3 regions of the Maribacter sp. HS genome follow, and region 1 is predicted to be linked to each of the others. Evidence: riboswitches for the same ligand, from Rfam matches in the RefSeq annotation. Region 1 holds a riboswitch; each other region holds the start of a gene.

Region 1 (11,155 bases):
ATAGGAGCTTTATACAATAGATCGGGCTGGCTGTTTGATGTAGAATTGTACAGTAGAAATACGAAAAACGTAACCGTGCAAACTAATACCAGTATACTTGAAGAAGGAAAGTTAACAAGTGTTGGGGCTGATCTATTTATAAAAAAGCGTTGGAATAATTTTGAATCGTTATTCAGTTATTCATTAAGTGAGGTAGATACCGAATTTGATACCGATTCACCCATTTTTTTTGACCAACGCCATATCTTACACGTTACGGGTTTATGGCACTTAGATCCTTTTAATTTGGCGGTGACCTGGGGTTACTTTTCAGGTATGCCGGTAGTTGTTCCAGATTTTGATGAAGATGGCAATACCTCACAAAATAGTTTGGATATAGCGTATACAGAACGTTTTCCAAGTATGCATCAATTTGATGTTTCTGCCACGTATGGCTTTACGAACACTAAGAAAAGTTGGAAAGGAATTGTGGGCTTGTCAATCGTTAATTTATTTGATCAGGACAATATTGTCAATATTTTTCAAAATGAACCACCAGTAGATGAACCTTATCGTAAAACTATTGGTTTTGCCCCCAACCTACAGTTCAGCATACATTTTTAATAACTAATTATACTTCAAATACTACTTGGGTTTTTCCATTAATTAGGTAGTAAATCAATAGATTTTATTTTTTTTTCAAAAAGAGGGTTGGGTATATGTACTACCTCAGCGTATTAAGGGAAAGGCACAAAAGGCCTTCAGTTAAACATTAACCTTTAATACAGAAATTTATGAGAAATTATAATTTAAGATGGGTGTTGATTATCCTATCGGTGATCCTACTACAGGCTTGTGCAAAAGATGAGTTAGACGTACTTGAAATTAGTGAAACGGACACAGATGATTTTGAAACAGTGGCCCAAGACTCTTTGACCGCTAGAAGGCAAAATAACCGTAACAATGGCTTGAACCCATCTGAGGAGACTGTGCAATTAATTGTGGATTGGAATGATCTTTGGCTGGTTTTGGATAGATATACTGATGGCTTAAGACCTAATACTACAGCAAGAGCTTTAGCCTACATTCATTTGGCCGGGTACGAAACTGCCGTAGCGGATATGGATGGTTATGGATCTACACAAGGTCAATTACAGGGCTTTAATCTTGATTTAGATGAAAGAGCAAATAACGTAGATAGAAATTTGGCACTTAACACATGTTATGCCTTGGTAATGGACCATTTTATGTTCAGTGTTTCCAATAATGCAAAAACGGGTATTGCAACTTTAGAGGATGAGTTGGCAGATGAACTAACGGAAGAACTTTCACAAGAAGAAATTGAGAATTCCATAGCATGGGGGACTTTGGTCGCAGAAAGTGTAATTGCCTATAGCCAAACCGATACCGAAGCAGAATCTCAACAGTTAGATCCTAATCCTGCATCATATGTAGCACCTGTTGGTGAAGGCTTATGGGCGGCATCTGAAGGAGAAAGTGCGTGGTTTCCTTATTGGAACAGGGTAAGAACATTTGTGATCAGTCCGGAACAGACCTCTAGCACACCGCCGCCATTTTCCCACAACACTAATAGAAATAGTGGCTATTATGAGCAAATGGAAGAAGTTGAGATTTCTGCTACAACCGCTAGGTTATCAGATAACGAAGATCTTTGGATAGCCGAATTTTGGTCAGATGATGTAGAAGGGTTAATGATGAGTCCTCCTGGTAGGCAGTTTTCCATTGCCAATCAATTAATTGAACAGGAAGACTTGGATTTTGAACAAGCATTGGAGTTGTTGCTGAAGCTTGGTTTTGCAACTAATGATGCTGCGGTTTCTGCTTGGGATGATAAATACACCTATAATTCAGAAAGACCAAGTAGATTTATTCTGGAGTACATCAACGATGATTTTCAAACAAATTTAGCACGATTCATTTCCAGCCCCAATCCAGCTTTTCCGGCTTACCCGTCAGGGCATGCTACATTTGCAGCGGCGGCATCGGGAGTTTTTATAGACATATTTGGGGGAGACGCCATTAACTTTACCGATAGAACCCATGCCGGAAGATCAGATTTTGATGGCACCCCTAGAAGGTTCAGTTCTTTTACGGAAATGGCCGAAGAAAATGGATATTCTAGGATACCATTGGGTGTACATATACAAGCTGATAGCGATGAAGGCGCTCGTTTAGGTTATGAGATTTCAGCCGCAGTGAACAACTTTAGTTTATCCCCTAATTTTTAATTCTTAACCCTTGGATTGTAGAAGTTTCGCCAGTAATGGCGAAGCTTTTGCAATACCATATTTCTACCGTTACCCTACCCTAATTTATTTGACCTCCATGACAGAAAACTACTTTTTAATTTTTATCAATCTTTTAAAAAACAATGTAATATGAAAAAGTGTTTTGTCCCAATTTGCTTACTAGTGATTATTTTAAGTTCGTGTAGTAAAGATGAGTATATAGATATAACCGAAGAAGAACAACTATTGGTCAATGATGAAAATAATGATACGGTTGTTGATGATAATGAAGAAAATACTAATGACCTTACCATTGATTCATCTATATTAGCCTTGCCGATTCTCCTTTCAATTATGCCAATATACTTTTGCCAGATTTTTTCTTGGATAATGATGTTAGAAATGAAGATAATACCCCTAACAATAACGAAATAACAGATAACGGAGCAACTTTAGGCAGGGTGTTGTTCTATGATACTAATTTATCTAGGAACAATACTATTTCTTGCGCGTCTTGCCATATTCAAGAACATGGTTTTTCTGATCCTACTGCCTTAAGTACAGGGTTTAATGGTGAATTAACTTCAAGAAATTCAATGGGGCTGGCAAATGCCAGGTTTTATGAAAATGGAAGATTTTTTTGGGATGAAAGAGCGGCTAGTCTAGAAGAGCAAACATTGGTTCCAATTCAAGACCTTTTGGAAATGGGACTAACTTTGCCTGAATTGGAAGCAAAACTGTCGGTCGTAGATTATTATGAAGCTTTATTCACTAATGCCTTCGGTGATGACAATGTTACCAGTGAGCGTATAGCATTGGCATTATCTCAATTTATACGTTCTATGGTTTCATATGAATCTAAATTTGATGAAGGTTTGGCACAAGTAAACGATATAGATGACAACTTTCCAAATTTTACAAATTCAGAAAATAGAGGTAAGCAACTTTTTATGAGCAACCAGACCAGATGTTTTGATTGTCATGCTACCAATGTTTTTGTGGGTGATGCTGCTAGAAACAACGGGCTAGATGCTACTATTACAGATCCGGGCGTGGGCGGTATAACCGGTAATAATAATGATTTGGGTGAATTTAAAGTGCCATCTTTAAGAAACATTGCTTTAACAGGACCTTACATGCACGATGGTAGATTTGAAACTCTTGAAGAGGTTATTGAGCATTACAATAGCGGTGTACAGAACAACCCAAATTTGGATAATAGACTTACGCAAGGTAATAACGTTCGCCGATTGAACTTATCCGATAATGACAAACAAGCATTAGTTGATTTTCTACATACCTTGACCGATACAGAGTTTATCATTGATGAGAAATATGCCGATCCGTTTATAGAGGATTAACCATTCATTTATTTCAATAGGTTTATAATTCAAATTAATATAATTAGTTAAAAAATCTTTTAAGCTAAGCTGTATTATTGGTTTGATGTAAATTTGGCGTTCAATTTAAAAAAAGCTCAATACTAAAACTCTTATTCTACCTCTTTTATACGCACTCTAGCAAGTGTTAAGCGTAATATTTATTAGGTTTTTAAGAAAAATTGGGTTTAATGATTAGAATGAAATTTACTTGATCTAATACATAAAAAATGAATTATGAAGTATAAAATGTTAATAGCTGTGTTGGCAATTTTTAGCACAACGGCATATGGGCAATGGCAAGTCTCGGCAAGTTCTGGTTATGCCGTTGGAAGTGCAGGTATGAAATTGGGAGAACGAATTACGACAACGGAAACAGAAAACTCATATGGCAGTTATGGAGAAGGCACAAACTTTCAACTTAGAGGCACCTATTTTTTTGACGACTCTTTCGGTTTTGATCTTGGAGTAGGTTATTTGCATGGTGCTGACCAGGATATTTCTGTTGTTAGTCTACCGGATACAGAAGTGAATGCTGTTGCAAGGGCAAGGGCATTTGGTGCTTCCGCATCTGTGGTATATAAATTTACCAATAATATATATGGACGTTTTGGAGCATTATTAAAATTGGGAGGTAAAACGGAAGGTGTCATTTATCAAAAATCTGTTTTTTCTGAAGCCGAAGCCGAGGCTTTTGGTGTACCGGAAGGCTCTTATTCCGAAACGAACTATAAAGAGGATTTTCATGGACATTTTCCTTTAGGGTTCGTGGGAGCTCTTGGATATAAATATGATTTAGATGATAATTTTAGCCTGTTTGTAGAAGCTGAATATTACGGTATTAGTTTAAAGCGTAAAGATTCTGAAATATCCGAATTCAATACAGATGTAAAACTACCTGATGGTACTGTAGCGGTTAGTGGGCTATATACCATTGATAATTTGCCAGAAGGTGTAGATAGAACTACTACGTACGTAGATAACCTCTCGAATACCAATACTGATACTTCTAAAGAACTGTCCCAAAAAGTACCATACTCTTCTTTTGGATTAAATATTGGTATTACTTACAAATTTAATAAAGCAACGAATTAAGTTTTCATTATTAATCTTCTACAAAAAAAGAACCCCCTGTTTATCTTAAACAGGGGGTTCTTAGCAAATAACTCAAAATGAAAATAAACGTATTAGGGGGAATACGTTTATATGGAAGGTTTTATTTTAACAAACCAAGTATACCTTCCAATTCGGTTAAATTAAGGCTAGCGTTATTATCAGTGTCCAATACATCAAAATTTTCAGAAACTTCGCCAATAGCTTCAGTTGAGCTAATAGCTTGATCATTGTTGGTATCCAATAGGCTAAATAAGCTCGCCACCTGCTGTACCGTAGAATTAGAACTTAGTGAGCTTAATAATGTAGCAGCATCGGACATAGATGAGGTGTTCATGTTCTTTACACTGTTACAACTGGTTATTGAAGCAATAATGATAAACGTTGCAATTACTTTTTTCATGGTTATGTGTTTTAATATTTATGTGTTACAAAAGTATATTTACCTCTTAGTAAGTGAAAACAATATATACCAATAGTGTAATTATTACTACGTATCTATAGAATCAATAGATGAAAAATTTTGTAATACTTAATTGTTGGCATCGGCCTTAAACCAAATATTAATGGAGACTTCTTCTGGTCGCTGATCTTGTGGTGGTGTTCCTTGAGAACCTCCTCTACCTCCACCGCCAGGACCACCACCTTGACCACCTCTGCCACCTCCAGGTCCACCACCTTGACCTCCAGCACCAAAACTAACATTTGAGCCCACAGTTTTTGTTTCTGATTTAGTTTTTGGAGTCACAATACCAATGGATAATTTGGATAGTTTGGTGTTATTATCAGCAATGCTATTTTTTGGTATTTTTAAGTGATAATGAAGTTCTTTTGAAGCTTCGTCAAAGTTGTAGTTTATGGTAACACCTAGATTGTTTAGGTCTAAATGAAATTCTTCTTCATGGTCAAAATTAATAAAGCGTGCCGTTCTGGGCATTTCTTCCAATAGCTTGTTCATGTCCGGTCCTTTCCGCTCTTGTTCATCCGTTTTTTTACGAGTATTGCTATCTCTTTCATTTCGTTCTGGACGTTCTGGCGGAGTAATATTGATTGGATATTGAATGGAAACATTTTTCTTCTTTTTTCCTTTAACATCAAAATACACGTAAAAGCCCTGGTGCAACATAGACATCATAGTAGCTTGGTCTGCTGTACTTAATTGGACCATAATATGTTCTGCGTCTATAATGCTTTGATAAGTAATATTATCCTCTGTATTTTGAGCTTGCCCAATTGCCCAACCAAATAACAATAATAGCGTAGTATATATTTTCATTTTTTTGATCTTAGTAATTTTGGAATGGTAAACCTATTGATAAAACAAAGACTTAAGAGGAATTTTAAGTGTATGCCATAAGATTTAAAGCGAATGCCTGAACCTTTACCGGTTACATATTTGAACAATGCTAGTTGCTTATATTTCATCATGTAGATGAATTTTAAAAATAGAAAAGCTCCAATATTGCTATTGGAGCCCTTCGTCATCAATCAATCAATCAAAAAAACTATCTTTAATTATAGACCTAATGCGGTTATTGCATCGTCGTCTTTTGTAAATGCATACGCACGCCACGGTCTATTGTAATTTGTAAATCTCCACAGCACATCTCCGTCGCTATTAACTTCCCAAATAGCACCTGTGCCTTCGCAGATAAGGGTGTTGCCATTGCTCATTCTAACCCCACTGCCTAAACCATTACTATATAAATCGGTATCTGTGAATTCCCATATTAATTCAGGCTCATTATCTTGACCGGCTACCAGTTCATAAGGCGGACTCAATTGGTATTCTGCTACTGCAGACTGGTTATCGTATTTGTTATTTACAAATACCAACATCTTATTATCATCAAAAAGATTAGGATAATGTACCCTGTTCATGGTAACATCACCAACATTGTCATAAGTAAGGGGGTTTCCAAAACGGTAAACCAGGTCACCACCTAAATTATAGTTTCCGCCGGTATTGGTGGCAGCCTCTTCTGTTGAGGTGCTATGATCAATAACCCAAACCTCGCTATAAAAGTTAACGGTCATGTATAAAAGGTCGTTCGTTTCATCTAGGGTTATACCGTTTACATGCATAATGTCACCATCAGTTTGATCATTATTATAATTGATGTCAATAAGGTTGGGAACATCGGCCACGACACCAAAGTTCAATTTGCTTTCATCATAATCTTGAACAATATGGTCTGTAGCATGCCACTCCCAAACTATTTCTTGGGTTAAAGGATTCATTTCAATAATAGCTTCAGGGTAAATATTAAAATTACCCGAAAATCCCATCTCGGCAGCATCTGCAGCACTTACTTCTTCCCATACGGGAAATATGATATTTCCGTTCGATAAGTAATTTACATCATGATGTGAGATGTAGGTACTAGTAGAATAGTCCACTTCCCATTCAATGGATTGGTCTGCGTTTATTTTTCTAAATCCGCCACCATAACCACCAAAGGTTATCTGTGGATTATCAGCTTTTATCGTAGCTACCAAGCTGCCATCAGATTGAAGCATGGCATCATTACCCAATTGGTCACCATTGAAATCCCAATCAAATAAAGTATTACCATCATGATCAATTAAATATACCCCATTGTCTGGTGCAACGGCTAAAATATAGGAGTCACTGTCCACAGTACTACTTGCCTCATTGGTGTCGCTAGTATCATCTGTTGTTTCTTCTTCGGTGATTGAAACATCATCGGAATCATTACTGCAAGAGGTTAAGAAAAGCAGGCATACAAATAATGCAGTTGTTCCTAAGTTAAGATTCATTTTTCTCATCGATTTTAATTTTTAGGGTTGTTATACGGTTTAAGCATCTAAGTAGGTATAGATACCAGTCTCCGTTTAGATTTTAAATGTAGTTCGAAGTTTAAATGAGAATGAAGCTTCTCAGCGAATGGAGCGTATAATTCAGTAAAAGCCCCTATTGTATAAGTGAAATTTTTTAGCCTTTTGTCATCTTAAAATGGCATTTTCTGTAATTGGTCGAAACGGTTTAAATTAAGATATAATTAGTATAATTTTTGATTTTATGTACTGATGGTTTATTAATTTTGCGCCCTTAAATTATCAAGAATCTCAAATAGAGATAGCAACCTGCAATAACGAGCAAGGTGCTAAAAGCGATAAGCCAATACCTTGGAAAAAACGTTAAATCCTTCCTCTTGTATTTGCTATAGCTCTAAACGTGATTCTACAAATAACCATATATGACTCAAGTAAAAGCTGTAACAGCCAATGCAAAGGCACTTATTCCATTTTTAATATTCATTGCAATATTTCTAGGCGTAGGCATTTTTCAAAATGATTTTTATGCCCTACCCGCTCCTATTGCCGTAATTGCTGGTATACTGGTAGCATTTCTCATGTTTAAGCAATCTATGAAGGAGAAAATTGCCATTCTTTTAGAAGGGTGCGGTAATGATAAAATTTTGACCATGTGTCTTATATACTTATTGGCAGGAGCATTTGCAGCGACAACCAAAGCTATGGGCAGTGTAGATGCTATTGTTCATTTAGGTCTGGATGTTATCAGCGGACACTATATATATGTAGGTGTGTTTGTAATTGCTGCATTTTTGTCTATTTCTACGGGTACCTCTGTAGGGGCTATAGTAGCGCTGGCTCCAATTGTAATTGGTTTTGCGGATACTGGTAATTTTTCGCTGGGTATTTTGTGCGGTGCCTTGTTAGGAGGTTCCATGTTCGGTGATAATCTATCGGTAATTTCAGATACCACCATTGCTGCTACACAATCACTGAACGTAAAAATGAGTGATAAGTTCAAGGCGAATATCAAAATAGCTGTACCTGCTGCCATTATAAGTATGGCCATTTTAATGTATGAAGGTCTAACCATGAATACCGTAGGAATGGAAATGGAAGAGTATCATTATTCCATTCTTAAAATTTTGCCTTATTTAATTGTAATTATACTTTCAGTAATAGGTGTGAACGTTTTTGTGACGCTTGTATTGGGCGCAATTTCGGCTGGAATCTTAGGTGTCTTTTATGGTGATTTCACCGTGTTGGAATTTACAAGAATATCATATACAGGCTTTACCAATATGACGGAGATATTTCTTTTATCATTATTAACGGGTGGTTTGGCCGCTTTGGTGACGTACAATGGCGGTATAGCGTTTATACTATTAAAAATTAAAACTTTTGTAAAAAGTAAGAAGTCGGCACAGTTTGGTATTGCAACATTGGTATCAACTATTAATATGGCAATTGCGAACAATACGGTCTCCATAATTATATCTGGACCCATTGCTAAATCTATTAATGATGAGTATGCTTTAGAGAACAAACAGACAGCATCTATCTTAGATGTTTTTGCTTGTATAACTCAAGGGTTATTGCCTTATGGAGCTCAAGTACTTATGATTTTGAGCTTTGCAAAGGGTAGTATAACTTATTTGGACCTTGTAGGTAATACTTGGTACCTTTTGTTATTATTGGTGTCTACTGTGTTGTTTGTAGGATTAAAATCTAAAAAGTAAATAGCCTACAGGAATATTAAAAAACATTCTCAATAGCATTTAAATAAGGTATAATAAAATGTAGCGATTAACTTTTCATCAAATTCTCTAAATCTTCAGGTGTTCTAGGTAAGTCCGAACTTAACACTTCACAACCATCTTCCGTGATTAATATCATATCTTCTGTAAATACTGAAATATTGTTATCATGATTATAATACCACGGCTCTACAGTAAATACCATGCCTGGTTTTAAAAGTGCATTCGATAAGTTTGGATCGCCTGTTGATAAGCCTAAATGGTGACCAAAAAACAAACCTACTTGCATATATTTTTTTGAGTGTTCAGGAATAATGGTATTGGTGAATTTCTGCACATCCTTAAAGGTTATTCCTGGTTTTAAAAACTTAATAATTTCATCAGCAATTTTGGTTTCCATCATCAGAATCTCTTTTTGTTCATTTGTGAATTTACCAGAAACCGGAAATGTTCTTCCTATATCACTTACGTATTGTTCATATTCGCACCCTACATCAAAAATAACAAGATCTCCATTTTGCATAATACGGTTTCTCCGATTATAATGTGTTGCTAAAATTCTCCAGGGCCAATGAGAATTTGGTCCGGATTTTATGATGGACCCAAAGGCTAGCCTTTGTGAACCATTTTTCTTGAAATCGCCTTCTAAAACGCCTTCTAAATAACGTTCGTCTATTCCTGGTTTTATAGCTTTTGCTGCCTCTTTAATACCTTTAACTGTTATATTTGCCGCCTGTTTTAAGATTTTTACTTCATTTTCAGATTTTATCATACGTACTTTGGCAATTGCTTCGTAGATATTTTCAAAACTTAAATCTGTATGTCTCTTTTTGATTGCCTCTAAAAGAACTTGAACAGGAGAATAGGTAGCTATGTAGTCATTGGGTGCAAATTTTACTTCACCAGGTCTACCGTTATTGATTAATATTTTAGATTTATTGGAGTTTTCTAAATTCAACAGATTGGTAAAATCTTCTATGGAAGCGAGTGGGATACCTGTTCTGTTTATGATACTATTGTCATATAATAGAGGTCTTCCGGGAAAATCATTTTTTCTAGAACTGTTTTCAAACCTGATATCCTGTTCTGGTGTATAGATAATAACTTTTTGATTATTCAAGTTCAAAACTAAAATGGCATTTGGCAATTCTAAACCGGTAAAGTAATAAAAATCATCTGTTTGCCTAAATGTTTCACCAAATGAAAATCCGTCTTTCGCGGGAATTAATACTAGCCCCTTTTTATTTAATTGGGCTAATTCAGTCATCAGATTTTCTCGTCTAGTGTTTAATTCTTCTTTTGTAAAAGGTAAATTAGTCCACTCAAAATAAGATTGCACCGGTGTTTGACCATTTACAACCACCATAGCTAAAATTGATACTAAACATGTTAAAATTACTTTCATTTTCTACTTTTACTTAGATTGGTTATCAGAAGTGCTGTGCTCAGCTAGGTAATGTGCCAAAATTTTCTCAACGAGTTCATCTTTAGTCAAATGGTGAAATACCGTTTTAACTTTCGTTCTAAGTTCATCTGAAATTTCTCTGTTCGGTTTTGTTTTAAATATTTTCTTGGCCCATAATAAAGTGTTGTTCTCTTCAATACTTTTGGCGTCCGCTTTTTGATATTTAGAAAAAGAAATACCCAATTCTTTCTCAAAATCGAAAACTTCTGCAACCTCCTCTTTTTGTAAAATGGTCAAAGAAAGTCCCTTTGCCCCTGCTCTGGCCGTACGTCCACTTCTATGCACATAAGCATCGTAGGTGTCTGGCAAATGATAATTTACTACGTAACCCAATTCTTTAACGTCTATACCTCTGGCAGCCAAATCGGTAGCCACAAGAATTTTAATGTGTCCCTCTCTAAATTGCCCCATAATGCGATCTCTAATAGGTTGAGA
Region 2 (11,155 bases), on a different contig from region 1:
CAACAAGTATTCCGTCTCCTCCTTGGTGAAACCGCCACAAAGCACATGAGGCACCGTATCTACATTATATTTATGTTGAATAGATGCACAAATACCCACAGTACCAGGTCTCATACGTGTTGTTTTCTTATCTAAAAGCCCTTCTTTTTTAATATAGATAGTTTCTTCACGCGATGTAGTCACATCAATGAACGGAGGGTTAAACTCCATTAAAGGATCAATATTATTGTACAATTCCTGAATATTTTTCCCCTTTACCGGCGGTACGATCTCAAAAGAGAAAAGTGTTTTTCCCTTTGCATTGGTGATATGGTCTGTAACTTTCATTTTATATTCTTTTACTCTTGGTTATGAGCAAACCTTCAAGAGGCTTATTTACTTTAATTCTTCTTTGGGCGTTCGGGCGGGCTTTTCGCTATATTTTTTCTATTTCATCAACTCTTTTTACTTAACATTGGCACAGTTCAGAAATAGAAAAAGATGCCGCTGCAATCCCTAACGCATTAGTCCACTATATTTGGTGCAAGCCATTTCTCGGCTTCTTCAAACGAAATCCCCTTTCGTTCCGCAAAATCCTTTACTTGATCCAGTTTTATTTTACCAAGACCAAAGTAACGGGCTTCCGGGTTACCAAAATAATATCCGCTTACAGATGCGGCCGGCCACATGGCAAGACTATCTGTTAACTCCACACCTATGGTTTCCTTTACTTTCAGAACATCCCAAATGGTCAATTTTTCCAAGTGATCGGGACAAGCAGGATAACCAGGCGCAGGACGAATACCTTTATAAGATTCCTTGATTAAATCTTCATTGCTCAGATCTTCATTGGCGGCATAACCCCAATGCGCTGTTCTCACTTCTTTATGCAAGTATTCAGCAAATGCTTCGGCTAAACGATCCGCCAATGCCTTTACCATGATGGAGTTATAGTCATCTAGGTCTTTCTCATATTGCGCCGCCATTTCTGCCGTACCAAAACCTGTGGATACACAGAAACAACCCATGTAGTCTTGTTTCCCAGATTCTTTTGGAGCAATAAAATCCGCCAAGGCATAATCTGCGACTCCTTCCCTACGCTCCAATTGTTGGCGAAGGGTACGGAAAGCATAGTTCCCATCTGTTTTGGCTCCGCTAGGCGACCCTGTATTCCCTTCTAAACTTGAACTAGTATCGACTAAAATATCATCGTCATTAATGGAATTCGCAGGAAACAGTCCAAATACACCTTTAGCCTTTAATTTCTTTTCGGAAATTATCTTGTTCAGCATCTCTTGAGCGTCTGCGAATAAATCGGTTGCTTGTTCCCCAACAACCTCATCGGTCAATATTGCAGGATATTTACCATGTAGTTCCCAACTTCTAAAAAATGGAGTCCAATCTATATAGGGTACCAAAACATTCAGATCCAAATCTTCGATCACCTGAATACCCAATTTGTTCGGCTTTACAATTTCAGAAGTTTTCCAATCTATTTTAAACTTATTTCTCCGTGCCGCAGAAATTGGCTTATATGTTTTACTAGATGAACGGTTCAAGAACTTTTCCCTAAACACATCATAATCATCTTTTATACTTTTCTTATAGCTCGTAGATGTTTCTTTTTGCAACAAATCACCCACCACGGTTACCGCTCTAGAAGCATCGTTTACATGAACTACTGCCTCTTTATATTGTGGATCAATCTTTACCGCGGTATGTGCCTTACTGGTGGTTGCACCACCGATCAACAACGGAATGCTGAAATCTTTACGTTCCATTTCCTTTGCCAAATGCACCATCTCATCCAATGATGGGGTAATTAATCCGCTAAGCCCTATAATATCTACATTATGCTCAATAGCTGCCGCAATAATTTTTTCCGGTGGCACCATTACGCCTAAATCAACAATCTCATAATTGTTACAGGCCAATACTACACCCACAATATTTTTACCAATATCATGAACATCGCCCTTTACGGTTGCCATTAAAATCTTTCCGGCATTATCAGAATCTCCAACTTGCGGATTCAATAACTTTTCTTCTTCAATATAGGGTAATAAATAAGCTACCGCCTTCTTCATCACTCGGGCAGATTTTACCACTTGCGGCAAGAACATTTTTCCGCTACCGAATAAATCGCCCACCACGTTCATACCCGTCATTAAGTTGCCCTCAATAACTTCAATTGGCTTATTGGCAGCCAACCTGGCTTCTTCAACATCTTCAATAATATATTGATCAATACCTTTTACCAAGGCACGGGTAATACGCTCTTGTAAAGGTTCTTCTCGCCACGATAGATCTATTTTACTTTCCTTGGTTTTACCAACTACAGATTCGGCAAAATCTAGCAAGCGCTCCGTTGCATCATCCCTCCTATTTAGAATAACATCTTCTACATATTCCAATAAGTCTTTAGGAATATCATCATACACCTCTAGCATACTCGGATTTACAATACCCATGTTCATACCCGCTTTTATAGCGTGGAACAAGAAGACCGAGTGCATAGCCTCACGCACCGGGTTATTGCCCCTAAATGAAAACGAAACATTACTAACGCCACCACTTACACTGGCATGTGGCAAGTTTTCACGGACCCATCTTGTAGCTTCAATAAAATCGACAGCATTTAATTTATGCTCATCCATACCCGTTGCTACCGGAAAAATATTTAAGTCAAAAATAATATCCTCTGGTGCAAAATTTACCTTGTTCACCAAAACATCATACGAACGTTTTGCTATTTCAATTCTACGGTCATAATTATCTGCCTGACCTACCTCATCAAAAGCCATAACAATTACCGCGGCACCATATCTTTTTATGAGTTTGGCGTGGTGTATAAATTGCTCTTCGCCCTCTTTTAAGCTAATGGAGTTTACCACACATTTACCTTGAACAACTTGCAGACCAGCTTCAATGATTTCCCATTTAGAACTGTCGATCATAATTGGCACACGAGAAATATCCGGCTCCGATATAACAAGGTTTAAAAATTTCACCATGGCCTGTTTACCATCGATCAATCCGTCATCCATGTTAATATCAATAACCTGGGCACCATTTTCAACCTGCTCCCTAGCCACTGCCAACGCCTCTTCAAACTTTTCCTCTTTTACTAAACGAAGAAACTTTTTTGAACCCGCAACGTTTGTTCGCTCACCAACGTTTATGAAGTTCGTTTCTGGGGTAACAATTAGGGGTTCTAGGCCGCTAAGCTTTAGAAAACGTTGTTCGTTATTCGTTGTTCGTTGTTCGTTCTCTTTACTCATAACTTCTTGTGATAATTTATGAATCCGTTCAACAACTTTTTCACTCTTTCTATTTCTTTCAAAACGATATCTGTATCTGAAATATAATTTAAATCTCCTGCTAAAATCAACTGGGTTTCCAACTCGAATAAGGAGCCTCTAGCAATATGTAAAAAATGAATTGTTTCTTTATTGGATTGTCTTCCACAACCTTCAGCAATATTTGAAGGAACAGATATAACACATCTTCTCACCTGTGAGGTTAAAGAAAATTGCTCATCTTGTGGAAAGGACTTCGTCAAAACATATACTGTTTTCACCAACATCCTAGCCTGCACCCAAATATCTAATTCTTTATAATCCATATCATATTTAAAAAACCACGATAAACCATTAACGAGCAACGAAAAACGATTTATTTACCGACAACTGTCAACTTTCTAGGTTCATACTTGGCTACCACCTCAGCAATCGCAGTAATATGTTCCGGAGTGGTTCCGCAACAACCGCCAACTATATTTACCAATCCTTTTTCCGCGTATTCTTTGATCTGTTCCGCCATTTGCTCAGGAGTTTCGTCGTACTCTCCAAATGCATTTGGCAAACCGGCATTGGGGTGCGCTGAGACCGCATGTTCACTTTTGGTGGACAACACCTCTAAATGAGGTACCAACTGGTTTGCACCTAAAGCACAATTAAACCCAACCGATAAAATAGGAATGTGGGATATGGATATTAAAAATGCCTCGGCCGTTTGACCCGATAACGTTCTACCGGATGCATCGGTAATAGTACCACTAACCATTATGGGAACATCTATATTTCGTTCTTCTTTAACTTCTTCTATGGCAAATAATGCCGCCTTGGCATTGAGGGTGTCAAAAATGGTTTCTACCAATAAAATATCCGACCCACCATCTAATAAAGCTTCTACCTGTTGTTTATATGCAATACGTAGCTCATCAAAAGAAATAGCCCTGTAACCTGGATCATTTACATCTGGTGACATACTTGCCGTTTTATTGGTGGGTCCAATACTACCGGCTACAAAACGAGGTTTATTTGGTTCTTTTGCAGTGAACTCATCTGCTACCATTTTGGCAATACGCGCAGATTCATAGTTAAGCTCATACACCAAATCTTCCATAAAATAATCTGCCATAGCAATCGTAGTTCCGGAAAAGGTATTGGTCTCTACAATATCTGCCCCAGCATCAAAATACTGACGGTGAACATCTGCTATAGCATCGGGTTGCGTTAACGACAACAAATCATTGTTACCTTGCAACGGATGTTCCCAATCCTTAAAGCGTTCTCCCCTAAAATCTTCTTCAGTAAACTTATAACGTTGAAGCATAGTACCCATGGCACCATCCAGTATTAAAATACGCTCTTTTAAAATTTCTTTTATATCCTTCATTTTACGCTTAACAAATTATTTGTTCGCTTTAAAATATATGATATCAAGTAAGGAAAGGAAGGTAATTATGTTCTTTCTTTAGTTATCTGTCCTTTTGAATTAGGATAGAATGTAGCACCTTCTTTTCCATTACGGAAAGGGTTGCCAAGGTTTCACAGGGTCTAGTCCCTCCGCCTTTCTTGATAACAATACAATTTAATTAGGAACGAATTGCAAAGTAACGGCACTACTCGCTCTTTACCAAGACTTCAATGGTTTTTTTAGCCAACGAAATTCTTAAAAAATGTCACAAAAAAAGCCCCCGCACGTCTAAAGCATCCGGAGGCCGTACTACTCAAATAATATAATTTATGCGATACTCTGCACTACTTCTTTCTTTGCTTCTTTCTTAGAACCATCAAAACCTTCAACACCACCAACAGTAGTATATTTCATTACAAAGCGCTTACCTGGATTGATCTGCTGGTATGCATATTGACACATAACGGCTGCTTCATGGAAACCTGAAAGTATCAATTTCAACTTACCTTCGTAAGTATTAACATCACCAATGGCATATACTCCCGGTATATTGGTCTGGTAATCTTTTGCGTTATTTACCTTAATGGCATTTTTCTGAATTTCCAAGCCCCAATCACCTATAGGACCTAATTTAGGAGACAGACCGAATAAAGGAATAAAATTATCCACTTCTAAATAAGTATCTTCTTTTTCCTTGTCCGTGTGCTTAATAACCACTGCCTTAAGTTCATTTTCACCGTGCAGCTCTTTTACCTCAGCTTTGGTAATCAACTTGATTTTACCCAATTTCGCCAGTTCAGATGCTTTTTCAACGGAATCCAATGCCCCTCTAAATTCATCCCTTCTGTGTACCAAGGTTACTTCTGCCGCTACATCGGTCAAAAATATAGCCCAGTCCAAGGCAGAATCACCTCCACCGGCAATAACCACTTTTTTATCGCGATATACTTCTGGATCTTTGATCATATAGGAAACACCTGTATCTTCAAAGTTTACAATATTAGAAATAGGTGGTTTTCTTGGCTCAAAAGAACCCAGACCACCTGCAATTACCACTACAGGTGCATTGTGCTTTGTTCCTTTATTGGTAGTTACCACAAAAGAACCATCTTCTAACTTATCTAGCGTTTCCGCTCTTTCTCCCAAGGTAAATCCTGGTTCAAAAGGCTTTATCTGTTCCATAAGGTTGTCTACCAAAGTACCTGCCAAAATTTCTGGAAATGCAGGAATATCATAGATAGGCTTTTTAGGATATATCTCTGAACACTGACCACCTGGTTGTGGCAATGCATCTATTAAATGCGTTTTTAACTTTAATAATCCTGCTTCAAATACCGTGAACAATCCGGTAGGTCCCGCTCCTATAATGAGCATATCTGTTTTAATCATAATTCTCTTTTTAGTAAAAAGTAATTCTACAAAGTTGACATCATTCTATACAACTACTTTTTAGCTTCTTTTAATTTCACTTATTCTATATACTTATCCTTTACTAAATATGCTATGCTTTATTTACTTCAACAAAACTGACATTTTCTTCAGCAAACTTATGAGTTGCCTCCGCTAACGCTTCACGATGTCTAACTACTTCTCCTATGATAATGATAGCAGGATTAGAAAGCTTTTCTTTCTCCACCACATCAACTATGGTATCTATAGTCGCAACTCCTATTTTTTCATTCTTTCGTGTTCCGTTCTGAATTATAGCTATAGGTAATTCCGATTTACCTTCAGACTTAAATAATTCTACTATCTGAGGGAGTTTTGACATCCCCATCAATATGACTACCGTAGCACTACTTTTTGCAGCTAAGGCAACATCTGTTGATAGTTTATGCTCTTTTGTAGTTCCTGTAATTACCCAAAAACTTTCTGAAGAACCTCTTTTTGTTACCGGAATATTTTGATATGCAGGCACACTTAAACTTGACGATATGCCTGGTACCATGGCTACTTGCAACCCATGGGAAGCGGCATATTCCATTTCTTCCGAACCACGACCAAATACAAAAGGATCCCCTCCTTTTAACCGCACCACATGTCCGTTAGATTTTGCCCTACTTACAATAAGCTCATTAATTTGCTCTTGTTGATATGCATAGCATCCTTTGCGTTTACCTACAAAAATCAATTCCGCATTCTTGGCATAATCCAGCAACTCCTCGTTCACCAAAGCATCGTACAAAACCACATCGGCATTTTCCAGCGTTCTGATCGCTTTTAACGTAATCAGCTCCACATCACCTGGTCCTGCACCAACTACGGTCAATTTAGGTTTCTTTATATGTTGTAAATGATTTGCCATTATCTATGCTTCTGCCAATTCTTGCTGTCTGAACTTTTCAACAGTTTCCAAAAATTCTTTCGCATCCTTTATGTAAGATTGTGCAAATTCTTTTGTTGGTTCGTTCTGATTTAATTGAAGTACCAATTTTTCAAATCCGCCAGCTACGGCAATTCTGCCATCGGCAACAAATTTCTCATCAAAATCCTTAATGATACTTACGTGGGTATTCACTTTTGTATTTTCTGCGGTCAACATCGCCTTAGCCGAGTTTACCATAGAAGAATATGCGTGATAGATACTGGCAGACCATTTTTCGGCATCGAACATTTCTTGTGCATTCTGAATTTTCTCTTCACTTTCAAAAAGTAATGTTGCGATCAAGTCGATAACAACACCGGCACACTCACCTACACCTATAGCTTTTTCATAACGCTCCGTATTACCCCAATCTATAAAGTCTTCTGGCGTTAAATCATCTATTGATGATAATGGGGTAAGAAAATCATAGAAATACATTTGTCCTTTTTCGGCATAATAATCCGGGAACGATAGATCTCCACCGTTGGCATCAAAATCATTTAAGATCAAACGCAATGCTTCCGGACCTCTTTTACTTGGCACTTTTACCACCTTGTCCGCAAAACGACCATTACCGTTACCATCATTGCTACCGCCCAACAATACCTGAAGCGCAGGAGCTACCAATTTATCCTTTGTACGAACGGACATGCCCTGAAAACCAATATTTGCCATATTGTGCTGCCCACAGGCATTCATACAACCACTGATTTTTATAACAACATCATCGTTATTAATATAATCTGGGTATTCTGTTTTTATCACTCTTTCCAGTTCCTCTGCAATTCCTGTACTACTTGCAATTCCTAGGTTACAGGTATCCGTACCTGGACAAGCGGTGATATCAAGAGCCTTATTATAACCAGCCTCTACAAAACCTAACTTTTCCAATTCAGTATAAAAGAATGCTACGTTCTCTTCTTTTACGAAAGGAATCAAAATGTTTTGACGTAATGATAATCTTAACTCACCCGCTGCATATTTCTGCACCAAGTTTGCCAATAAACGTGCTTTATCCGTATAGAAATCACCCAATAACACTTTAATACCCAAAGCAACATAACCTGGTTGTTTTTGTGGTATTACGTTGGTAGATTTCCACTGTTCAAAAGCTTTTACGTCACTAATCTCTACTGCCGGAACCTCTAATTCTGACACCTTTACCTTAGGATATGCCTCTGGGTCTATTGGAAAAGTATCAAAAGGTACAGCCGTTTTCTCTGCCGCCAAAAGCTCCTTAAATCCGTCAAGACCTAAATCTTTCAACAAGAATTTCATTCTAGCTTTAGCTCTACTTTTACGTTCACCGTAACGGTCAAAAACACGAACCACGGTTTCCATTAAAGGAATTATTTGATCCGCAGGCAAAAAGCTATACAACTCATCCGCATGTCGTGGTTGGGAACCCAATCCGCCACCAAGCATTACTTTAAAACCTATTTCACCATTTTGTATTTTGGCTATAAAGCCCAAATCATGCATATAAGACAAACCGGTATCTGAATCACTTGCGGAAAAAGAAACTTTGAACTTACGTCCCATTTCTTGACTTACAGGATTTCTAAGGAAATACTGAAATAATGCGTGTGCATATGGTGAAACATCAAAAGGTTCATCAACATCAATACCAGCCGTTTCACTTGCGGTTACGTTACGTACCGTGTTACCACAGGCTTCCCTTAAGGTAATTTCATCTTTCTCTAATTCTGCCCACAACTGCGGCGTTCTATTCAAATCCACATAGTGGATCTGAATATCTTGGCGTGTGGTAATATGCAATCTACCTGTAGAATATTCGTCCGATACATCACAAATACGAAGCAACTGCTTAGAGGTCACCTTACCATAAGGCAACTTTATACGAATCATTTGAACCCCTTCTTGACGCTGTCCGTAAACACCACGTGCCAATCGAAGACTTCTAAATTTTTCTTCATCTAGCTTGCCACCATGAAACTCATGAATTTTACGTTCCAATTCAAGAATATCCTTTTCAACTACCTGATTTTCTAATTCTGTTCTAAAACTTTGCATTGCTTAGTATTAAATGTTCAGTATAAATACCGATGTAAATTATTACTATATTTTGCCTATAGATTTTATAGACTTAATAAAAACAGTCAATATAAAATTGACATGTTTTTATTAACTTATGAATCCTGCACCTACGGTACTGTTGGATTTTGTATCGATCAATATAAATGAACCGTTTGTTCTGTGATTTTTAAATTGATCATAGAATATTGGTTTATTTAAACGGAAACTCACTTGAGCAATATCATTCATGCCCAAAGACTCCGTTTTTTCATCTATACCAGAATAATCCGGAGCAATCTTATGGTGCACTTGCTCTACCTTAGCCAATACTTTATTGATACCATGTTGAACAATATATTTATTACCGGCTGCCAAAGGCAATGAATCCATCCAAGAAATTGTTGCCGTAAATTGCTTGTCTACCGTTGGCAGGTCACCCGCTTTCACTAACATATCTCCGCGACTCAAATTAATTTCATCTTCCAATGTTATGGTTACCGATGATCTCCTTGATGCCGTTTTATATTTCTTGTCATGAAAATAAATATCCTTTATTTTAGAACGTGTCTGTGATGGAAGCGCCACTACCTCATCGCCTACGCTTAATTCACCACCATATACTTTACCGGCAAATCCTCTAAAATCATGGTGTTCATCCGTTTTTGGACGGATAACATATTGCACCGGGAAACGTGGTGTACCCACATTGAAAATATCCTTTCTATCCAATGCTTCAAAATGTTCTAACAAAGACTGCCCTTTATACCAAGGGGTCTTGTCCGACAAGTTTACTACGTTATCCCCTTTCAACGCGCTTACAGGAATAAAAGTAATTTTCTGATCTTGATAATCTCTCTTTGCCATCAATGCCTCAAAATCAGCTTTAATTGCATTGTAGGTTTCTTCAGAATAGTCTACCAGATCCATCTTATTAATAGCTACCACTACATCTTTTATGCGTAATAGGTTATTGATAAAAAAGTGTCTATTAGTTTGCTCTATTACCCCTTTACGTGCATCGATCAAAATGATCGCCGCTTGTGAAGTTGAAGCTCCAGTTACCATGTTACGCGTATATTCTACGTGCCCAGGTGTATCTGCTATAATGTAACTTTTCTTTGCCGTTGAGAAATAGATATGGGCTACATCTATCGTGATACCTTGCTCACGTTCCGCTACCAGACCATCTGTTGCCAAAGAGAAATCCAAATAATCATATCCCTTTTGCTTACTGGTCTTTTCTATTGCCTCTAATTTATCGCTGGTCAGTGACTTTGTATCATACAATATTCTCCCAATCAAGGTACTTTTACCGTCATCTACACTACCTGCTGTTGCTATTTTTAGTACTTCCAATTTCGTTGTTCGTTGTCGGTTGTTGGTTGTTAGTTTTATTCGTGATCTACCATCAACGAACAACTAACAACTATCAACCAGATTAAAAATATCCTTGTTGTTTTCTTTTTTCCATTGCCGCTTCTGAACGCTTATCGTCTATACGCGCGCCACGCTCTGAAATGGATGAATCCCTAATTTCCTCTACTACCTTATCGATCGTTTCTGCATCTGAAAGAACGGCTGCCGTACAAGACATGTCGCCTACGGTACGAAAACGCACCAAACGCTCTTCCACTACCTCATCTTCTTCCCTAAAAACGATACCATCTTCTGCAGACCAGATCATACCGTCCCTTAAGAAGGTTTTACGCTTATGTGCAAAATAGATGGAAGGAATTTCAATTTGCTCCTCTTTGATATACGACCAAACATCTAGCTCCGTCCAGTTAGAAATAGGGAACACTCTTACGTTCTGCCCCAATTCTATTTGCCCGTTCAACATATCGAACAACTCTGGGCGCTGATTACGCTCATCCCACTGACCAAAATCATCACGAACAGAAAATATACGTTCTTTTGCACGTGCCTTTTCTTCATCTCTACGAGCTCCACCAATACAAGCGTCGAACTTAAATTCTTCAATGGCATCTAACAACGTTGTTGTCTGCAAGCTATTTCTACTTGAATACCTACCAGATTCTTCTTTCACCTTACCTTGATCAATAGAATCCTGTA
Region 3 (11,155 bases), on a different contig from region 1:
CTAATTTCGATGATGAATCTTTTACGGCAAACGGAAAATATGAGCGTACTTTTGGTAAGATAAAGGCATCTGTACAAGGTAATTTAGGTTGGTCTACCACCAATAACCTTGTTGATGATGAGCAGCGAACCTCAAATTCTTTGACACAGAATTATACGGGCGCGCTTTCCACGAATTTTAAAAATGCCACTAACTTGGAGTTGGGGTATAGGTACACCGTAAATAATTATGAAAATGGTGATTTGGAAACTACGTTTTATACCAGCAGACCCTATGCCCGTTTTGATGCCAGTTTTTTAAAGAACTTTATTTTCACCGTAGATTATGATTATTATAATTATACGGATAAGGAAGATACCATAACCAATACCTATAGTTTTTTAGAGTCTAATTTAACCTATCAAAAGAAAGATAGCCGTTGGGAATATGGTATTAAGGGAACCAATTTATTGAATACCACTACATTGAATAGGGATAGTACCAATGAACTTTACTTTAGTACACAGGCGTATTTTGTACAACCTAGGTATGTGCTATTTTCTGTAAAATATGATATATAATATTTGATGATTCTAGCAGGATAAAGAGCCTTAATTTTAATTGGGTCAATAAATAACATCATATTAAGATAAGGAACAGAACATTTTTTCTATTTTTGCATCTGAATTAAAAAAAAGAGGAGGGATTTGACTGATTGCAACCTCTGTTTTAGCCTTAGGGTATAAAGCGAAAAAAATGCTAAAGCAGTTGATGTAGATACCTATCGCATCATACTTCTTTTCGGCATTCATACAAATCCCTCCATAGAATAAAAAGTTTGTTATGCCATATTTATTTACATCAGAATCTGTTAGTGAAGGCCATCCGGATAAAGTTGCGGATCAGATCAGTGACGCCTTATTAGATCATTTTCTTGCTTTTGACCCAGAAAGTAAAGTTGCTTGTGAGACCTTGGTAACTACCGGCCAGGTAGTTTTAGCGGGAGAGGTAAAAAGTGATACCTATTTAGATGTACAGAACATTGCCCGTGAAGTCATCAATAAAATAGGATATACCAAGGGTGAATACCAGTTTAGCGGAGATTCTTGTGGAGTTATTTCATTGATCCATGAGCAGTCTCAAGACATTAACCAAGGTGTAGACCGTGGAGCAAAGGAAGAGCAAGGGGCTGGTGATCAAGGTATGATGTTTGGCTATGCAACCAGTGAGACCGAAAATTACATGCCTTTGGCGTTAGATATTTCACACAAGATTCTGCATACCCTGGCAGAACTGCGTAGAGAGGGTAAAGAGATTTCATATTTAAGGCCAGATGCTAAAGCTCAGGTTACTTTGGAATATTCAGATGCCAATGAGCCACAGCGTATAGATACTATTGTAGTTTCCACACAGCATGATGCTTTTGATGCCGATGATGAAAAAATGTTAGCGAAAATAAAGTCTGATATTATATCAATTCTTATTCCAAGGGTGAAGGCACAATTGCCGGTAGAGACCCAAAAATTGTTCGATGATCAGATCAAATATCATATTAACCCAACAGGTAAATTCGTAATTGGTGGACCGCATGGTGATACCGGATTAACGGGCCGTAAAATTATTGTTGATACCTACGGAGGTAAAGGAGCTCATGGTGGTGGTGCTTTTAGCGGTAAAGATCCAAGTAAAGTGGACCGTAGTGCGGCATATGCGGCACGTCATGTGGCAAAAAATTTGGTTGCTGCAGGTGTTGCGGATGAAATTTTGGTACAAGTGAGTTATGCGATCGGTGTTGTTGAACCCACATCTATTTATGTAGATACCTACGGTACTTCTAAAGTTGGGTTAAGTGATGGTGCTATTGCTAGAAAGGTGGCTGAGTTGTTTGATATGAGACCTTTTGCCATTGAAGAAAGATTGAAGTTGAGAAATCCTATTTATTTAGAAACGGCCGCTTACGGTCATATGGGTAAACAACCAAGAACTATTACCAAGGTTTTTGAATCGCCATATAATGGTCGTATTGAAAAAGAAGTGGAATTGTTCACTTGGGAAAAACTAGACAAAGTAGCAGAGATAAAATCTGCGTTTAGCATATAAGAGTAAAGTGAAACCGTTTTGCACGGTTAGTACTTACACATCTAATGAATATAAAATGCCTCGTATTTTACGGGGCATTTTTTTGTACACTGATTTATGGAGCGATTGTAAAAACATCAAGAATATTTGGGCTGCTTTTAAGGATTGTTTTTACAGTTGTTTTTGGTGCTCAATAATTCATACAAGCCAATTAACACCTCTTCACAACAAGATTATATGGTTTTACCACAAAATCTATTTTGTAGGAAAAGTATTACATATATTTATATGGTAATTATTGGTGAATCCCCAAGTTTTGCCAAGTTAAAAGATAAAGAATATGTTAGTACTGTAAAAAAAATTATCCATGTAAATACCGGTTGAAGTCCCAAATGTCTGCTTGTATTCCGCATTGTTAAAAAGAGTCTTTGTCTTTAAAAAACCTATAAAATATAAACTTAACCTATGAATGCCATGCTTAAAATGCCCAGATTTCTATTAGCGCTTTTCATTGGTATATGCCTGCAATCGTGTGCAAAAGATACAGACCTTATTTCTGAATATGTAGTTTTAGATACCTCAAAATACGAATATCGTTCCGTAGAAATGAATCCGGAATTTAAAATTGAAAAATCTATAGAAAATTTAGAAACAGTTGTATTAATTCCTTTTTCTAATTAAATTTAGATCCAACTAAACACTATTTTAATGAAAGACCAACTACTAAAAGAGACCACCATTGAAGAATATAAAAGCGATTTTTTCACCGGCATTGTTATGCTAATGAGAAAGTTGTTTATGATTTAAATGCGTTTGCTTTTCTCAATTTCCAATGAGAAAAGTACAGTGCCTATCCACCTATCTAAACTTTATTTTAATTTTTCGTTCCCCGTAAATGTAATATTGCGGTCCAATTCGTCTTGACTTGTTCTCATTTAAAAATGATTGACAGACAGCTAAAGTTAAATTAGCAATTTTCGGTTCAATTTTATTCCGTACAGTAGTAAACTTTCTTAGTTTTAAGATTTCAAACCTTTAAGACATGTCAAAGTTTACCATCAAACAGTTTTTTACGTTCATTTTACTAGCTACAGTTCTTATTTCCTGTAGAAAAACAACACAAAAAGTAGCCGATGCCGAGGTTTCTGATACCTACGTAGAGGATAACTACACTAAAAAGGAAGTGGATATTGCCATGCGAGACGGTGTTACGTTACATACCACTATTTATTCGCCAAAAGATACTTCAAAAGAGTACCCAATTATAATGCAAAGAACCCCGTATAGTTCTCAGCCTTACGGAGCGGGTAATTTTAAAACAAAGATCGCGCCCAACATTCATATGATGCAAGACGGCTATATAGTGGTCTATCAAGATGTGCGCGGCCGTTGGTTAAGTGAAGGGCATTATGAAAATATGCGCGCCTATAATCCCAACAAAAAAACGGAGCAGGATATTGATGAAAGTTCAGATACTTATGATACTATTGAGTGGTTGGTCAATAATGTAGAGAATAATAACGGTAATGTAGGTATTTGGGGAATTTCGTATCCTGGCTTTTATTCTACCTATGCCGTGGTAGATGCGCATCCGGCTTTAAAGGCAGCATCTCCACAGGCGAGTATTGCCGATTTCTTTTTTGATGATTTCCACCATAATGGCGCCTATTTATTGAGTTATTTTAGGGCTACTTCATTGTTTGGTACACCAAGACCAGATGGGGATAAACCTATAGATACGGCATGGTATACATTGCCAGATTTACCAACTGAAGATCAGTATCAATTCTTTTTAGATGAAGGACCGTTAAAGAACTTAGATCGATTTTTTGAATACGAAACAGCCGATACCCCACGTATGGCAAAGGAGGGTGTTACCGATGATTATTTTTGGAACGAACTTAAAGAGCATCCAAATTATGATGAAATGTGGCAGAGCAAGGGCTTGATCCAGCATTTAAAAGATGTAAAGCCAACAGTGGCCACAATGGTAGTTGCGGGCGAATTTGATGCGGAAGATTTATATGGACCGTTAGAAACCTATAAGAATATAGAAAAGTACAATGCCGATAATTATAATACCTTGGTTTTTGGACCATGGGATCACGGCGGATGGGCACGTAGAAAAGGTCAGAATACTGTGGGCAATTATTATTTTGGCGATGGAATTTCTGAATTTTTCCAAGAACATATAGAAACCAAATTCTTTGATCATTTCTTAAAAGGTAATGGCGATAAGAATAGCGGTTTGCCGGAAGCCTATGTTTTTGATACCGGTAGAAAAGATTGGAAAACCTATGATACCTGGCCACCGGCAGGTGTTGTAAAAAAAGATATGTATTTATCTCCAAATCAAGAACTGACTACAGCGCCGAAAGAAGTGGAAGAAGTAAAGTTTATCAGTGATATTAAAAAGCCGGTACCTTATTCAGAAGATATTAAAACGGTATTTACACCTAGAAAATATATGACCGATGATCAGCGTTTTGCAGCTCGCCGTGGTGATGTCTTGGTGTTTGAAACTGACGTTATGCAAGAAGATTTGACCTTGGCGGGTGATATTTTGGCGAAGCTAAAAGTAGCTACTACGGGTACTGCTGCAGATTGGATCGTAAAAATCATTGACGTGCACCCAGCAGATGAACCTGCTTATGAAGGCATGCAAGACCACTTAAAAATGAGCAATTATCATTTAATGGTACGTAGTGAAGTATTGCGTGGTCGTTTTAGAAATAGTTTTGCCAACCCAGAACCGTTTGTGCCAAATGAAAAAACAGATGTAACCATTAAGTTGCAAGATGTATTCCATACCATTAAGAAAGGTCACAAATTACAGGTGCAAGTACAGAGTACTTGGTTTCCTTTAATAGATTTAAATCCGCAGACCTATGTAGATAATATTTTTGAAGCTGAGGAGTCGGACTTTAAAACCCAAACACATTCGGTGTTTACGGATTCAAGTATAGAGTTTTCTGTGTTAGAGTAGTTGTAAAGTTAATTGTTATTAAAGTGTAATTTCATATTCAATTTGGAGAATCTGGAGGAGGTAATTAAAAAATTTATTACAGAAAAGGTTAATTCTAAGTTGGATTTTGATCTTAAGGAGGTAGCAAAAATAAAGCCCTTTTTTGAAGATGAACTAACTATATTAGATAACTTAAAGGAGGTTCGTACTGAAATATGCTATTGTTTATTCTTTGGTCTGCATCAGGCGGCAATTACTTTGACTAACCATTTATTAGAAGATACTTTAAAAACTGGTTTGTTATATTCTGAATATGGAGTTAAGCTATTAGATGATCTAGCTGAAATGGATACATATTATAAAGAAGGACTCGATAAATACAGCAGTTTGGATTTAAGTAGTACCATTAATAGGTCTTGCAGTAAAGGCTTAATAACAAAATTAGAAAAAAAAATATTACACGAATTTAGAGAGCGTTTAAGAAACGGTTTTTCACACTCAGACTCTAGAAAAATTTTTAAGGATATTAAGGTGCCATTTTATTTTGGAAGTTTTGGAAAAATAGAAGAAGAACCTCTTAATTTTAAAGAGTTTAGTATTTCAGATATTCCACAATTTCAAGGACTTGCAAAATCTGAATTAGCTAAAAATCATTCCTTTGATTATTTTAATTACGTTTATGGGATTTTGAAAAGAATTGAGGATAAATTAAATACATAGGAGAAAATTACTGTAAATGTCTCCAATTGAATGAATTAAAAGCCTTGTTATTTAACTAGTTTTAATACAATAACCGATAACTAACAAAACAACAACCAAAATGAAAAAGCTAATCGTCGCAATTGCGGGTGTATTATTCCTACTGCCATTGAGTGCTACAGCTCAAAAAAACAAAAAGGAAGTTTTAAAAGATTTAGATGCAGAATTTAATACCTATAAAGCCATAGCAAATGAGCTTTGGGAAAATCCGGAGTTAGGGTATTTGGAAGAAAATAGTTCTGCTCTATTGCAAGAAACACTTGGTGCGGCAGGTTTTAAAGTAGAGAAAGGTGTAGCAGGTATACCAACGGCATTTACTGCTACTTATGGATCAGGTTCACCTGTTATAGGAATATTGGGCGAGTTTGATGCTTTGCCTGGGATGTCGCAATCTGCGGAGCCTATTAAAAAATCTAGGGTAGTAGATGCACCTGGTCAGGCTTGTGGACATCATTTATTTGGTACGGGTTCTATGGCGGCCGCTATTTCTGTTAAGAATTGGTTAGATGCTACCAAAAAATCGGGAACCATTCGGTTTTATGGAACGCCGGCAGAAGAAGGTGGATCAGGAAAAGTTTATATGGTAAGAGCGGGACTTTTTAATAATGTAGATGCTATAGTTTCTTGGCATCCGGGAGACCAAAACACCTCTAACCCAAGTACAAATTTGGCAACAATATCAGGTAAATTTACATTTAAAGGTGTTTCCTCACATGCTGCTGCCGCTCCGGAATTGGGGCGTTCGGCTTTAGATGGTGTAGAGGGAATGAATGATTTGGTGAATATGTTACGAGAGCATACTACAGAATCTACACGTATTCATTACGTAATAACCAAAGGTGGAGATGCGCCTAATATTGTACCGGAAGAAGCTCAGGTATATTACGTAGTACGCCATGCTAATAGAAAAGAAGTTAAAGCAGTTTGGGATAGAGTAGTAAAAGCGGCTGAAGGTTCTGCCATTGGTACAGAAACAGAAATGTCTTATGAAATTATAGGCGGTACGTATGACCGTTTGCCAAATGAAGTATTAGCTACTTTAATGCATAAGAATATGGAGATTGTTGGTGGAGTAAATTATACCCCAGAAGAAATTGATTTTGCCAAGGAAATTCAGAAAACATTAAAAACCCCAAAGGAAATAGAAAGTGCTGGTGAAATCAAACCAATGGTTTTTACCTACGGTAAAGCATCTGCCGATACAGGCGATGTAAGTTGGAACGCACCTTTAGCTGCAGTAAGAACGGCAACTTGGGTGCCGGGCACTCCGCCACATAGTTGGCAAGCTGTTGCAGCTGGCGGAACAGATATTGGTTATAAAGGTATGATGGTCGCAGCCAAAACTATGGCATTGACCGCAATAGATATTTTTGAAAAACCGGCTGTACTAACTAAGATAAAGGCTGAATTTAATGAAAGGAGAGGAGCCGATTTTAAATATGTAGCGTTATTAGGGGATAGAGAGCCGGCGTTAGATTATAGAAAATGATACGGACATTTTTTAAATTGTAGTTATACATTATCCTTACTTTTATTAACAGTCAAAACCAACAACCAACAACCAACAACCAACAACCAAGAACAACAACAACCAAAATGAAAAAAATAATCCTAACTGTTGCAGTCCTGCTTTTCTTGCTGCCATTTAAAACTAGGGCGCAAAAAAGCAATGCTAAAAAGCCCAATATCATTTTCATCATGTCAGATGATCATGCGTATCAGGCCATAAGCGCATATGATGATAAATTACTGCAAACACCCAATATTGATCGCTTGGCAAAAGAGGGTATGCTTTTTACCAATGCCAGCGTTACCAACTCTATTTGTGCGCCTTCTCGTGCAACCATATTAACAGGCAAGCATACACATATCAACGGGAAAGTGGATAATTATTTTCCGTTCGATACTACACAGGTGACCTTTCCTCAAATTTTTAAAAAGAACGGTTATAAAACGGCGATGTTCGGTAAGCTTCACTTTGGCAATAATCCAAAAGGGGTAGATGAGTTTATGATCTTGCCGGGTCAAGGGCACTATATTAATCCAGATTTTATAGTCACCAATGGTGATACCATAACCAAGCAAGGCTATGTTACCGATATCATAACAGATGTATCACTAGATTGGTTGAAAGAAGAAGCGTCCAATGACGAACCTTTTATGATGATGTACTTGCACAAGGCACCGCACAGACCGTGGTGGCCAAGACCGGATAAGTTTAAGGAGTTCACGAAAAAGACCTTCCCGGAGCCTGAAACGTTATTTGATGATTACAGCAATAGAGGATCGGCGGCAAAGACGGCAGAAATGAATTTGTTGACACACATGATGTATAGTCATGATAGTAAGATCAGACCGGAAACCTTAGCTAAAATGGAGGGTAAGGTTTTACCGGTAGTGGAAGAATTTCCCAATAGTTTTTACGGTCCGTATAACCGTGCAACGGCAGAACAAAAAGCATTGTATGATCCGGTGTTAGATTCCATCAACGATTTTTTCTATAACAATTGGCCAAAAATGAACGATACCGAGAAAATGAAATGGAAGTACCAGCGCTATATGCAAGATTATTTGGGTAGTATTTCTTCGGTAGATGATAATGTAGGTCGCTTGTTAGATTATTTGGATGAAAGCGGATTGGCGGAAAACACCATAGTGATCTATACCTCTGATCAAGGATTTTATTTAGGGGAGCACGGTTGGTTTGATAAGCGATTTATTTATGACGAATCGTTCAAAACTCCGTTATTAGTGCGTTGGCCCAATGTGGTTGAACCGGGAGCTGTAGAAAATGAAATGGTACAGAATTTAGACTTTGCACAGACCATGTTAGAAGCTGTAGGCATCACGCCGCCAAGTGATATGCAAGGTGAAAGTTTAATGCCCTTGTTGAAAGGCGAAAAAGAAAAATGGACTAGAGATGCCGTGTATTATCAATACTATGAATATCCATCTGTTCATATGGTAAAGCGTCACTATGGTATTGTGAATAAAGAATTTAAATTGGTGCATTTCTACTATGATGTTGATGAGTGGGAGCTGTATGACAGATTGAAGGACCCAAAGGAAATGAATAACGTCTACAACGACCCTGCCTACGCAGATACCGTTAAAAAATTAAAGAAAGATTTAATTGCACTTCGTAAAAAATATAAAGACTCCCCGGAGCAAGATCAGATGTATATAGATAAATATAAGAGCGCAGGGATGATTGAGTAGTTTTTCGTTGATTGTTTCTCGTTGTTCGTTTATAGTAAAATGTCAGTTCGAGTGCTCTTAAACTAATTTTTCTTTAGGTTAAGAGTGTATCGAGAACAGGTTTGGGACACGTGTGCTTCTCGCTACAATTTTTCCTCCCAAAAAAGGTCGTAAAAACCACTCGAAGTGACATTCGTTTTAAGGCGAAAAGGAGTTGATTTCATACTGTACTTTGTCAGTTCGAGTGCTCTTAAGCTAATTTTTCTTTAGGTTAAGAGTGTATCGAGAACAGGTTTGGGACACGTGTGCTTCTCGATACAATTTTCCTCCCAAAAAAGGTCGTAAAAACCGCTCAGAGTGACATTCGTTTTAAGGCGAAAAGGAATTGATTCCATGAAGTGCTTTGTCAGTTCGAGTGTTTTGGGCGTAGAATATCTGAGTCCTAAAAAGTATCGGTAATATTGTAATTAAACAAGTGTTCTATTGCTTTTAAGCCTTCAGAAAACTAACAACAAGACCAAGAATTATATATTTTTCATAAAATACTAGGTTTTTAAATTTTTCTGCCTTTATATTTGTAGCTCAAAGTTCACACACGTATTGAATAGTTATCAAGAAAGGTGGAGGGATTAGACCCTTTGAAACCTTAGCAACCCTTTGTTCCATACAAAGAAGGTGCTACATTCTACCCCTAGGGGAAGGATAACAGTAATCGATTTTCTCGATATTACTTTCTTATAACTTTTTGATTTTACTTACTCACATTTTTATGTGTTTAAGTTGGGCTTTTTAATTATTAAAATAATTTTTAAAAACAACAAAATCATGAGTAATCACAAATTAGCAACAAACGCATTACACGCAGGTCACGACACCACTACAAATGGAGGTACAAGGGCAGTGCCTATTTATCAAACATCATCGTATGTATTTAATGATACCGATCATGCGGCAAACTTATTTTCACTTAAAGAACTAGGGTTTATTTACACACGTTTAAACAATCCTACCAATCAAATTTTACAAGATAGATTAGCCGCTGTTGAAGGTGGTGTTGGTGCTGTGGTCTTTGCATCTGGTACTGCTGCCATTTCTACAGGTTTATTGACCTTGTTAAAAGCGGGAGATCATATTGTGGCGTCCAGCAGTTTATACGGTGGTACCTTTAATTTATTGAATGTTACACTACCAAGATTCGGTATTACGACCACCTTTGTAGATGCATCTGATCCTGAAAATTTTGGAAAAGCGGTACAGGATAATACAAGGGCTTTCTTTGTGGAATCTTTAGGTAACCCTAAATTGGATGTGTTAGATCTGAAAGCGATTTCTAAAGAATCGAAAGCAGCGGGAGTACCTTTTATAGTTGATAATACGGTAGCTACTCCTTCATTGTTAAACCCCATTGAGCACGGTGCCAACTTGGTCATTCATTCATTGACAAAATATATTGGCGGTCAAGGAACGTCCTTAGGTGGCGCAATTATAGATGCCGGTACGTTTGATTGGACCAACGGAAAATTCCCTGAATTTACGGAACCATCTGCAGGTTATCACGGTTTGGTTTATAGTGAGGCATTAGGTGCGGCAGCATTTACCTTTAAATTGATACTGGAAGGTTTACGTGATTTTGGTGGGGCATTGAGTCCGTATAACGCCTTTCAAATTATACAAGGTTTAGAGACTTTGCCGGTACGTATAAAACAACACAGTGCGAATGCATTGGAATTGGCTACTTGGTTAGAAGGAAGGAAAGAAGTGGCTTGGGTAAATTACCCAGGATTAAAGAGCAATAAATACTATGACTTGGCACAAGAATACTTGCCAAAAGGTCAAAGCGGATTGGTTACCTTTGGTATCAAAGGCGGTTTTGAAGCAGCTAAAAAGGTTACCGATGCCACTAAGATCTTTTCTTTGTTGGCCAACATTGGTGACACCAAATCATTGATCATTCACCCGGCAAGTACTACCCACCAGCAATTAACCGCAGAGCAGCAAGAAGGTGCAGGTGTAGGGCAAGATTTAATTCGTTTGTCGGTAGGTCTTGAAGATATAGAAGATTTAAAAGCAGATTTAGAGCAGGCATTTGCCAGCCTTTAATATAGTTTGCTATATAGTCAACAACCGGTCACTGAGCGTAGTCGAAGTGATCGGTGGTTTAAGAAAAAAAGAATA

Evidence for each region. A riboswitch is a leader RNA that binds a small molecule or an ion and turns the genes downstream of it on or off. The one in region 1 is predicted to bind S-adenosylmethionine.
Region 2: another riboswitch for S-adenosylmethionine. It lies ahead of VBZ51_RS15295 (homocysteine S-methyltransferase family protein); the one in region 1 lies ahead of VBZ51_RS11240 (Na+/H+ antiporter NhaC family protein).
Region 3: another riboswitch for S-adenosylmethionine. It lies ahead of VBZ51_RS15230 (O-acetylhomoserine aminocarboxypropyltransferase/cysteine synthase family protein); the one in region 1 lies ahead of VBZ51_RS11240 (Na+/H+ antiporter NhaC family protein).

Annotation. Positions count from the first base shown of each region.
Region 1 covers NZ_JAYLVV010000004.1:383,737-394,891, forward strand. The annotation lists gene VBZ51_RS11200 (TonB-dependent receptor plug domain-containing protein) at 1-603, shown strand, start outside; gene VBZ51_RS11205 (vanadium-dependent haloperoxidase) at 774-2,228, shown strand; gene VBZ51_RS11210 (hypothetical protein) at 2,379-2,663, shown strand; gene VBZ51_RS11215 (cytochrome-c peroxidase) at 2,597-3,589, shown strand; gene VBZ51_RS11220 (outer membrane beta-barrel protein) at 3,845-4,702, shown strand; gene VBZ51_RS11225 (hypothetical protein) at 4,824-5,123, opposite strand; gene VBZ51_RS11230 (hypothetical protein) at 5,253-5,996, opposite strand; gene VBZ51_RS11235 (arylsulfotransferase family protein) at 6,236-7,501, opposite strand; SAM-I-IV-variant riboswitch at 7,794-7,890, shown strand; gene VBZ51_RS11240 (Na+/H+ antiporter NhaC family protein) at 7,942-9,237, shown strand; gene VBZ51_RS11245 (aminopeptidase P N-terminal domain-containing protein) at 9,305-10,660, opposite strand; gene VBZ51_RS11250 (DEAD/DEAH box helicase) at 10,670-11,155, opposite strand, start outside.
Region 2 covers NZ_JAYLVV010000006.1:84,913-96,067, reverse strand. The annotation lists gene metF (methylenetetrahydrofolate reductase [NAD(P)H]) at 1-327, opposite strand, end outside; gene metH (methionine synthase) at 504-3,260, opposite strand; gene VBZ51_RS15300 (four helix bundle protein) at 3,257-3,604, opposite strand; gene VBZ51_RS15295 (homocysteine S-methyltransferase family protein) at 3,655-4,659, opposite strand; SAM riboswitch class I at 4,739-4,848, opposite strand; gene VBZ51_RS15290 (NAD(P)/FAD-dependent oxidoreductase) at 5,008-6,069, opposite strand; gene cobA (uroporphyrinogen-III C-methyltransferase) at 6,182-6,985, opposite strand; gene VBZ51_RS15280 (HEPN domain-containing protein) at 6,989-9,079, opposite strand; gene VBZ51_RS15275 (sulfate adenylyltransferase subunit 1) at 9,191-10,438, opposite strand; gene cysD (sulfate adenylyltransferase subunit CysD) at 10,521-11,155, opposite strand, start outside.
Region 3 covers NZ_JAYLVV010000006.1:65,713-76,867, forward strand. The annotation lists gene VBZ51_RS15195 (carboxypeptidase regulatory-like domain-containing protein) at 1-560, shown strand, start outside; gene metK (methionine adenosyltransferase) at 823-2,079, shown strand; gene VBZ51_RS15205 (hypothetical protein) at 2,524-2,739, shown strand; gene VBZ51_RS15210 (CocE/NonD family hydrolase) at 3,101-5,044, shown strand; gene VBZ51_RS15215 (hypothetical protein) at 5,087-5,743, shown strand; gene VBZ51_RS15220 (amidohydrolase) at 5,844-7,271, shown strand; gene VBZ51_RS15225 (sulfatase) at 7,379-9,001, shown strand; SAM riboswitch class I at 9,586-9,689, shown strand; gene VBZ51_RS15230 (O-acetylhomoserine aminocarboxypropyltransferase/cysteine synthase family protein) at 9,806-11,080, shown strand.